DNA from 4 places in the Bacillus sp. N5-665 genome. Region 4 is predicted to be linked to each of the others. Evidence: a T-box and tRNA genes for the amino acid it is inferred to sense, from the RefSeq annotation. Region 4 holds a T-box; the other regions hold tRNA genes.
What was found. A T-box is a leader RNA that pairs with one kind of tRNA and senses whether it is charged. The one in region 4 lies ahead of lysS (lysine--tRNA ligase), so its partner is inferred to be a tRNA-Lys.
Positions count from the first base shown of each region.

Region 1: it encodes a tRNA-Lys, which carries the amino acid that the T-box ahead of lysS (lysine--tRNA ligase) is inferred to sense. The anticodon was not compared.
Region 2: it encodes a tRNA-Lys, which carries the amino acid that the T-box ahead of lysS (lysine--tRNA ligase) is inferred to sense. The anticodon was not compared.
Region 3: it encodes a tRNA-Lys, which carries the amino acid that the T-box ahead of lysS (lysine--tRNA ligase) is inferred to sense. The anticodon was not compared.

Region 1 is NZ_CP093325.1:4,784,797-4,786,974, reverse strand. It holds rRNA gene MNO09_RS27320 (23S ribosomal RNA) at 1-859, shown strand, start outside; rRNA gene rrf (5S ribosomal RNA) at 961-1,076, shown strand; tRNA gene MNO09_RS27310 (tRNA-Val) at 1,082-1,157, shown strand; tRNA gene MNO09_RS27305 (tRNA-Tyr) at 1,166-1,249, shown strand; tRNA gene MNO09_RS27300 (tRNA-Gln) at 1,261-1,335, shown strand; tRNA gene MNO09_RS27295 (tRNA-Lys) at 1,340-1,415, shown strand; tRNA gene MNO09_RS27290 (tRNA-Leu) at 1,430-1,510, shown strand; tRNA gene MNO09_RS27285 (tRNA-Gly) at 1,540-1,614, shown strand; tRNA gene MNO09_RS27280 (tRNA-Leu) at 1,631-1,719, shown strand; tRNA gene MNO09_RS27275 (tRNA-Arg) at 1,723-1,796, shown strand; tRNA gene MNO09_RS27270 (tRNA-Pro) at 1,807-1,880, shown strand; tRNA gene MNO09_RS27265 (tRNA-Ala) at 1,896-1,968, shown strand; tRNA gene MNO09_RS27260 (tRNA-Ser) at 1,989-2,081, shown strand; tRNA gene MNO09_RS27255 (tRNA-Ser) at 2,140-2,178, shown strand, end outside.
Region 2 is NZ_CP093325.1:5,274,662-5,276,839, forward strand. It holds rRNA gene MNO09_RS29510 (16S ribosomal RNA) at 1-456, opposite strand, end outside; tRNA gene MNO09_RS29515 (tRNA-Gly) at 534-604, opposite strand; tRNA gene MNO09_RS29520 (tRNA-Pro) at 606-682, opposite strand; tRNA gene MNO09_RS29525 (tRNA-Arg) at 686-762, opposite strand; tRNA gene MNO09_RS29530 (tRNA-Leu) at 860-942, opposite strand; tRNA gene MNO09_RS29535 (tRNA-Lys) at 959-1,031, opposite strand; tRNA gene MNO09_RS29540 (tRNA-Gln) at 1,037-1,111, opposite strand; tRNA gene MNO09_RS29545 (tRNA-Asp) at 1,199-1,274, opposite strand; tRNA gene MNO09_RS29550 (tRNA-Met) at 1,278-1,354, opposite strand; tRNA gene MNO09_RS29555 (tRNA-Val) at 1,379-1,454, opposite strand; tRNA gene MNO09_RS29560 (tRNA-Glu) at 1,459-1,533, opposite strand; tRNA gene MNO09_RS29565 (tRNA-Ser) at 1,542-1,632, opposite strand; tRNA gene MNO09_RS29570 (tRNA-Asn) at 1,636-1,710, opposite strand; gene MNO09_RS29575 (SprT family protein) at 1,825-2,178, opposite strand, start outside.
Region 3 is NZ_CP093325.1:5,364,451-5,366,628, forward strand. It holds gene MNO09_RS30010 (glycerate kinase) at 1-440, opposite strand, end outside; tRNA gene MNO09_RS30015 (tRNA-Ala) at 556-628, opposite strand; tRNA gene MNO09_RS30020 (tRNA-Gly) at 639-710, opposite strand; tRNA gene MNO09_RS30025 (tRNA-Lys) at 716-791, opposite strand; tRNA gene MNO09_RS30030 (tRNA-Gln) at 797-871, opposite strand; tRNA gene MNO09_RS30035 (tRNA-Tyr) at 937-1,020, opposite strand; tRNA gene MNO09_RS30040 (tRNA-Val) at 1,038-1,113, opposite strand; tRNA gene MNO09_RS30045 (tRNA-Glu) at 1,119-1,193, opposite strand; tRNA gene MNO09_RS30050 (tRNA-Thr) at 1,216-1,288, opposite strand; tRNA gene MNO09_RS30055 (tRNA-Asn) at 1,293-1,367, opposite strand; rRNA gene rrf (5S ribosomal RNA) at 1,377-1,492, opposite strand; rRNA gene MNO09_RS30065 (23S ribosomal RNA) at 1,543-2,178, opposite strand, start outside.
Region 4 is NZ_CP093325.1:2,965,672-2,967,849, forward strand. It holds gene lysS (lysine--tRNA ligase) at 1-1,170, opposite strand, end outside; T-box leader at 1,253-1,509, opposite strand; gene MNO09_RS17920 (DUF2197 domain-containing protein) at 1,577-1,747, opposite strand; gene MNO09_RS17925 (class I SAM-dependent methyltransferase) at 1,978-2,178, shown strand, end outside.

The DNA of each region.
Region 1 (2,178 bases), 1.8 Mb from region 4:
TACCCGCGACAGGACGGAAAGACCCCGTGGAGCTTTACTGTAGCCTGATATTGAATTTTGGTACATTTTGTACAGGATAGGCGGGAGCCATTGAAACCGGAGCGCTAGCTTCGGTGGAGGCGCTGGTGGGATACCGCCCTGAATGTATTGAAATTCTAACCTACGGGTCTTATCGACCCGGGAGACAGTGTCAGGTGGGCAGTTTGACTGGGGCGGTCGCCTCCTAAAGTGTAACGGAGGCGCCCAAAGGTTCCCTCAGAATGGTTGGAAATCATTCGTAGAGTGCAAAGGCATAAGGGAGCTTGACTGCGAGACCTACAAGTCGAGCAGGGACGAAAGTCGGGCTTAGTGATCCGGTGGTTCCGCATGGAAGGGCCATCGCTCAACGGATAAAAGCTACCCCGGGGATAACAGGCTTATCTCCCCCAAGAGTCCACATCGACGGGGAGGTTTGGCACCTCGATGTCGGCTCATCGCATCCTGGGGCTGTAGTCGGTCCCAAGGGTTGGGCTGTTCGCCCATTAAAGCGGTACGCGAGCTGGGTTCAGAACGTCGTGAGACAGTTCGGTCCCTATCCGTCGTGGGCGTAGGAAATTTGAGAGGAGCTGTCCTTAGTACGAGAGGACCGGGATGGACGCACCGCTGGTGTACCAGTTGTTCTGCCAAGGGCATAGCTGGGTAGCTATGTGCGGAAGGGATAAGTGCTGAAAGCATCTAAGCATGAAGCCCCCCTCAAGATGAGATTTCCCATAGCGTAAGCTAGTAAGATCCCTGAAAGATGATCAGGTTGATAGGTTCGAGGTGGAAGCATGGTGACATGTGGAGCTGACGAATACTAATAGATCGAGGACTTAACCATATAATATGAAGCAATGTTATCTAGTTTTGAAAGAATATAAAAAACTTGTTGACTTTAAAAGTTAAATAAGTTAAAATGATTCTTGTCTTAAATGAATATAGTCTGGTAATGATGGCAGAGAGGTCACACCCGTTCCCATACCGAACACGGAAGTTAAGCTCTCTAGCGCCGATGGTAGTTGGGACCTTGTCCCTGTGAGAGTAGGACGTTGCCAGGCAAAATGGAGGATTAGCTCAGCTGGGAGAGCACCTGCCTTACAAGCAGGGGGTCGGCGGTTCGATCCCGTCATCCTCCACCATATATGTCGGAGGGGTAGCGAAGTGGCTAAACGCGGCGGACTGTAAATCCGCTCCTTCGGGTTCGGCAGTTCGAATCTGCCCCCCTCCACCATTCTTAATTAATGGGCTATAGCCAAGCGGTAAGGCAACGGACTTTGACTCCGTCATGCGCTGGTTCGAATCCAGCTAGCCCAGCCATTAAGAGCCATTAGCTCAGTTGGTAGAGCATCTGACTTTTAATCAGAGGGTCGAAGGTTCGAATCCTTCATGGCTCACCATTTTAACAAAATATGCGGGTGTGGCGGAATTGGCAGACGCACTAGACTTAGGATCTAGCGCCTTTGGCGTGGGGGTTCGACTCCCTTCACCCGCACTTTTAATAAAATAACTCAAACATGTCTTGCGGAAGTAGTTCAGTGGTAGAATACAACCTTGCCAAGGTTGGGGTCGCGGGTTCGAATCCCGTCTTCCGCTCCAATTTTCAATATGACATGCCGGGGTGGCGGAACAGGCAGACGCACAGGACTTAAAATCCTGCGGTGGGTGACCACCGTGCGGGTTCGACCCCCGCCCTCGGCACCATATGCGCCCGTAGCTCAATTGGATAGAGCGTTTGACTACGGATCAAGAGGTTAGGGGTTCGACTCCTCTCGGGCGCGCTTTTATTAACGGGAAGTGGCTCAGCTTGGTAGAGCACCTGGTTTGGGACCAGGGGGTCGCAGGTTCAAATCCTGTCTTCCCGATATTCCCAAAAACATGGGGCCTTAGCTCAGCTGGGAGAGCGCCTGCCTTGCACGCAGGAGGTCAGCGGTTCGATCCCGCTAGGCTCCACTTTATTTATTATATGTCTCGGAGGTATACCCAAGTTCGGCTGAAGGGATCGGTCTTGAAAACCGACAGGCGGTGAGAATCGCGCGGGGGTTCGAATCCCTCTACCTCCTCCATTTTCTTTTTAAATGGTTTAGATACATATAATAATAAAATTTTTGTTTTTTCCTTCATGGAGGTATACCCAAGTTCGGCTGAAGGGATCGGTCTTGA
Region 2 (2,178 bases), 2.3 Mb from region 4:
TCCCTAACAACAGAGTTTTACGACCCGAAAGCCTTCATCACTCACGCGGCGTTGCTCCGTCAGACTTTCGTCCATTGCGGAAGATTCCCTACTGCTGCCTCCCGTAGGAGTCTGGGCCGTGTCTCAGTCCCAGTGTGGCCGATCACCCTCTCAGGTCGGCTACGCATCGTTGCCTTGGTGAGCCGTTACCTCACCAACTAGCTAATGCGACGCGGGTCCATCCATAAGTGACAGCCGAAGCCGCCTTTCAATTTCGAACCATGCAGTTCAAAATATTATCCGGTATTAGCCCCGGTTTCCCGGAGTTATCCCAGTCTTATGGGCAGGTTACCCACGTGTTACTCACCCGTCCGCCGCTAACTTCTTGAGAGCAAGCTCTCAATCCATTCGCTCGACTTGCATGTATTAGGCACGCCGCCAGCGTTCATCCTGAGCCAGGATCAAACTCTCCAATAAAGTTAGTTTGTCTAGCATCTAAAAATAAAAATTGACGTTTCACGTTGTTTGTTTCGTTCAGTTTTCAAAGAACTAAAAGCGGGTGAAGAGAATCGAACTCTCGACCAGAGCTTGGAAGGCTCTTGTTTTACCACTAAACTACACCCGCGTGGTCGGGAAGACAGGATTTGAACCTGCGACCCCCTGGTCCCAAACCAGGTGCTCTACCAAGCTGAGCCACTTCCCGTTATGGCGCGCCCGAGAGGAGTCGAACCCCTAACCTCTTGATCCGTAGTCAAACGCTCTATCCAATTGAGCTACGGGCGCTTATTCATGATGTTTTTTCGTCGTTGTATTTTGGCGACTCGATTATCTTATCATACTACATTTTCAAATGCAAGTACTTTTTTGAAAGATTTTTTGATGCGGCCGAGAGGACTTGAACCTCCACGGGGTTTCCCCCACTAGGCCCTCAACCTAGCGCGTCTGCCGTTCCGCCACGACCGCGCGGAAAAAACAAAAGTGAGCCATGAAGGATTCGAACCTTCGACCCTCTGATTAAAAGTCAGATGCTCTACCAACTGAGCTAATGGCTCGTAAATGGCTGGGCTAGCTGGATTCGAACCAGCGCATGACGGAGTCAAAGTCCGTTGCCTTACCGCTTGGCTATAGCCCATCGAAATATTTATCTTCTTTTCAAAGACAAATGTTATTGTAACATAATGCCCAATAAAAAACAACTGCCAAATAGCAGAAGTTAAAATGGCGGTCCCGACCGGGGTCGAACCGGCGATCTCCTGCGTGACAGGCAGGCATGTTAACCACTACACCACGGGACCATTTGGTTGCGGGGACAGGATTTGAACCTGCGACCTTCGGGTTATGAGCCCGACGAGCTACCGTGCTGCTCCACCCCGCGATGATACTATTTATATAATTTATATGGTGGAGGATGACGGGATCGAACCGCCGACCCCCTGCTTGTAAGGCAGGTGCTCTCCCAGCTGAGCTAATCCTCCGAAGTGGTGACCCGTACGGGATTCGAACCCGTGTTACCGCCGTGAAAGGGCGGTGTCTTAACCACTTGACCAACGGGCCAGTATGTATGGCAGAGAAGAAGGGATTCGAACCCTCGCACCGCGTTAGCGATCTACTCCCTTAGCAGGGGAGCCCCTTGAGCCACTTGGGTACTTCTCTGTATGGCTCCGCAGGTAGGACTCGAACCTACGACCGATCGGTTAACAGCCGATAGCTCTACCACTGAGCTACTGCGGAATAATAATGACAATTTGTATCTTATAAAATTTCTTATCGTAAGTCAAGATGTTTTTTCACAACATCTTGTACAAACGTGACATGTTTATAATATACTGGATTGCGTTTTCACTGTCAAGATGTTTTCTTTATCAGGTTCAGTTTCCCTTTACACTTTCCGCAGACATATCTTTTTGTATTTATTTGACGTCTTCTTACATATTGAAGCAAACAGCCCATACATTCATACGTATAAACCTTTTTTTCCTTCTCTTCATTAATTATTCGTTTACAAAAGCGTGGCGCATCAACTTCTTTTAACAATTCACGAAAATCTCTATCCCGGTGCTTATAGCCCCTTCCTGTAATATGTAAGTGATAATGACAAAGCTCATGTTTAATGATTCCGACTAACTCTTCTTTCCCATACATTTCGTAATATCGATAATTCAGTTCAATATTGTGTGTATTCAATAGATAACGTCCACC
Region 3 (2,178 bases), 2.4 Mb from region 4:
GACAGCATACCTGCTCCACCATCATTTGTAGCACTTCCGCCAAGTCCTAAAATAATGTGCTCAGCTCCTTCGTCTAGCGCATGTAGTATAAGCTCTCCGGTTCCTTTAGTCGTTGTAATAAGTGGGTTTCGCTTTTTAACCGGAACGTGTTGTAATCCTGATGCTGCTGCCATTTCAATAAACGCTGTCTTTTTATCTTTAGACATACCGTAAAAGGCTTGTATACGTTCTCTAAGCGGCCCTGTCACATGAAGAGGTATCATTCTTCCATCAGTAGCATCCACAAGTGAATCAACCGTTCCTTCACCTCCATCTCCAATTGGTATTTTTACGTACTCTGCTTTAGGAAAAATTGCTCCAAATCCTCTTTCAATAGCTTCACATACTTTTATAGCTTTTAAGCTTTCTTTATATGAATCAGATGCAATAACAACTTTCACAATTATCCCCATCCTTTATTTTCGCGTTTTCTCCATTTTAAATGACAAATATGAAAGTTGTCTTTTTAAATACAAAAAAAGCTTACATCATATGATATAAGCTTTTTTATTTAGATGGAGCCTAGCGGGATCGAACCGCTGACCTCCTGCGTGCAAGGCAGGCGCTCTCCCAGCTGAGCTAAGGCCCCTTAGTAATAAAGCGGAAGACGGGATTCGAACCCGCGACCCCAACCTTGGCAAGGTTGTATTCTACCACTGAACTACTTCCGCGAAAATGGTGAGCCATGAAGGATTCGAACCTTCGACCCTCTGATTAAAAGTCAGATGCTCTACCAACTGAGCTAATGGCTCGTAAATGGCTGGGCTAGCTGGATTCGAACCAGCGCATGACGGAGTCAAAGTCCGTTGCCTTACCGCTTGGCTATAGCCCATTAATATTTACTAGTATGGTTATCTTTTCAAAAAAATAAACCCTCTCAGGTTATTTTAAAGAAAATGGTGGAGGGGGGCAGATTCGAACTGCCGAACCCGAAGGAGCGGATTTACAGTCCGCCGCGTTTAGCCACTTCGCTACCCCTCCGACATTTAAAATATATATGGTGGAGGATGACGGGATCGAACCGCCGACCCCCTGCTTGTAAGGCAGGTGCTCTCCCAGCTGAGCTAATCCTCCAAAAGTGGTGACCCGTACGGGATTCGAACCCGTGTTACCGCCGTGAAAGGGCGGTGTCTTAACCACTTGACCAACGGGCCAAAAATTTCAAAACTCTTCCCAAGCTTCCAACCGGGCTTGAACCGGTGACCTCTTCCTTACCATGGAAGTGCTCTACCAGCTGAGCTATGGAAGCATAATGGCTCCGCAGGTAGGACTCGAACCTACGACCGATCGGTTAACAGCCGATAGCTCTACCACTGAGCTACTGCGGAATAATATAAGCCTGGCAACGTCCTACTCTCACAGGGACAAGGTCCCAACTACCATCGGCGCTAGAGAGCTTAACTTCCGTGTTCGGTATGGGAACGGGTGTGACCTCTCTGCCATCATTACCAGACTATTGAAGGTATATTCCTTCAAAACTAGATAACATTTGCTACATATTATATGGTTAAGTCCTCGATCTATTAGTATTCGTCAGCTCCACATGTCACCATGCTTCCACCTCGAACCTATCAACCTGATCATCTTTCAGGGATCTTACTAGCTTACGCTATGGGAAATCTCATCTTGAGGGGGGCTTCATGCTTAGATGCTTTCAGCACTTATCCCTTCCGCACATAGCTACCCAGCTATGCCCTTGGCAGAACAACTGGTACACCAGCGGTGCGTCCATCCCGGTCCTCTCGTACTAAGGACAGCTCCTCTCAAATTTCCTACGCCCACGACGGATAGGGACCGAACTGTCTCACGACGTTCTGAACCCAGCTCGCGTACCGCTTTAATGGGCGAACAGCCCAACCCTTGGGACCGACTACAGCCCCAGGATGCGATGAGCCGACATCGAGGTGCCAAACCTCCCCGTCGATGTGGACTCTTGGGGGAGATAAGCCTGTTATCCCCGGGGTAGCTTTTATCCGTTGAGCGATGGCCCTTCCATGCGGAACCACCGGATCACTAAGCCCGACTTTCGTCCCTGCTCGACTTGTAGGTCTCGCAGTCAAGCTCCCTTATGCCTTTGCACTCTACGAATGATTTCCAACCATTCTGAGGGAACCTTTGGGCGCCTCCGTTACACTTTAG
Region 4 (2,178 bases):
TTCTAATATACCTTGTAAAATAGATGAATCAAAATTTAATAGCGGTAACGTTCCAGCAACCTGATTAAACTTTGGATACTCTTTAAACCCGCTATCAACTTTAGAGAGTTTAATTGCATCAAATAAATCTTCATTTTTGAGCGTTTTATTTTCATAACTATCTTTTAATCGTTCATACTCTGTATAATTGCGAATCACATCTTCATCAAGGCCGATATGAAAAGCTGCGTTTGGTCTATATTTAGCAAACATAAAAAGAATCACTTCGGGCAAATACACTTTTAACAGCTCGCTAGGTGTAATACTATTCCCTGAAGAACTAGACATTTTTTTATGATTCCCTTTAATGCCAATGAAATCATAAGAAACATAATGAGGAGCTTCACGATTGAATATTTCCATCGCAATTTCCTTTGATACATTATAACTACCCGTTTCTGATGAATGATCTCTTCCGCCCGGTTCAAAAATAACATCCTCTATCATCCACCTCATCGGCCAATCGATTTTCCAATTCAATTTCATTATATTTGTATCTAAGACCGATAATTCATTTTGCTTTCCACATTCACATTCATACCGTACTGTTTTTAACACTTCATCAAAATGTGTAATCGTTGTTGCATCTTTCCCGCATCTCTCACAATATAACGTAACCGGATAAAAGCTCTCTCGCTCTTCTTCACTACACTCCCCAGTTTTAAATCTCATTAAAATATCATATATTTCTTTTCTTTTATATAAAGCCTCTAATATGTTTTTGTTATACCTTCCGCTTCTATATTCAGCATGTTGGTATATGAATTCCACTTCAATCCCAAATACTTGAAGCGATTTCTCAAACTCTTTTTCAAAATGCCCTGCATACGAATTATGACAGCCATATGGATCTGGAATATCACAGTATGGCATACCAATATATTTTGCAAAAGATGGATCAATATTTTTAGGGACTTTTCTAAACCTATCATAATCATCCCATGAAAATATAAAACGAGTCTTTTTCCCTAAATCTTGAAGTGCTCTTACAACGAAATAAGTCGTTATTATTTCGCGAAAGTTCCCGATATGAACAGAACCAGATGGACTTATTCCAGATGCGCAAACAAAAGTTTCTTTATTTGGATGTTTTCTTATTAATTCATGTGCTACTTCATACGCCCAATGCATATGTTATTCACCTCAATTATTATTTGTTTTCATATTTTCAAATTTATGCAATAAAAAAACTCCCACCCCCAAGATTATTCATCTTGAGGACGAGAGTTGTTAGCTTCGCGGTACCACCTCAGTTTGTTAATACGTCGCCATATTAACCTCTTCAGGTACGGCAAAATATGCTTATACCCTATCTCTATAACGGGAGAATCCGTCGCACCATCCCTAAACAAATTAGTTCCTTGCGCAGCTCCAAGTCTTTTTTCATTAAGATTTATACCGCTCATTCTCAGCAACCAGAGCTCTCTGTACGTAACCTTTCTTAACTACTCTTCTCTTCCATGCCACTTTATATATTAGTTTTTTTCATATGATAATTTATAATGCTTTTATTGTCAAACTTTTCCGGACATATAAGCTATCTAAATAAATGCTTTATCGCTTCTAATTGAATTTTGTGGCTACACTCATCGCAACAATAAGTTCCTTTCGGTTTCTCTTTAAATCGCTTATATTTTTCACTACCTTCGTAAACACGAAATACATTTTTACAAGAAAAGCAAACAATTTCATAAAACATCATATGCATTTTCCTCTCCATGTTTATACATTTTTTTAATCACTTAAGAAAATCAGTTTTCCACAGTAAGAATCTTAATATCTCTGGCTAAAAGGTTTACCTATATTCTTATCGAATTATACAAATATCTTATAAAGCGAGGTGAAAATCTTGATCAGTAATATAGAATTAGTTTTAGATGCTTTAGCAAGTTTTGCTAAAGGACCTCGTTAGAATGAAAGTATTGGAGTTGAAATACAATGAATCGTATTAATTACATAAGACACGAAGAAAAGAAATATCATGACCTTTGCTATGAACAATACAAATTATTTGAAACTGGCTCTTGGCTTTACAAACCGGTTAAAACAGTTATGGATTTAATAATGGATTACTTTGAAGGACAAAACAACTTGCAAGTACTTGATCTCGGCTCTGGCGTTGGAAGAAATAGTATTCCA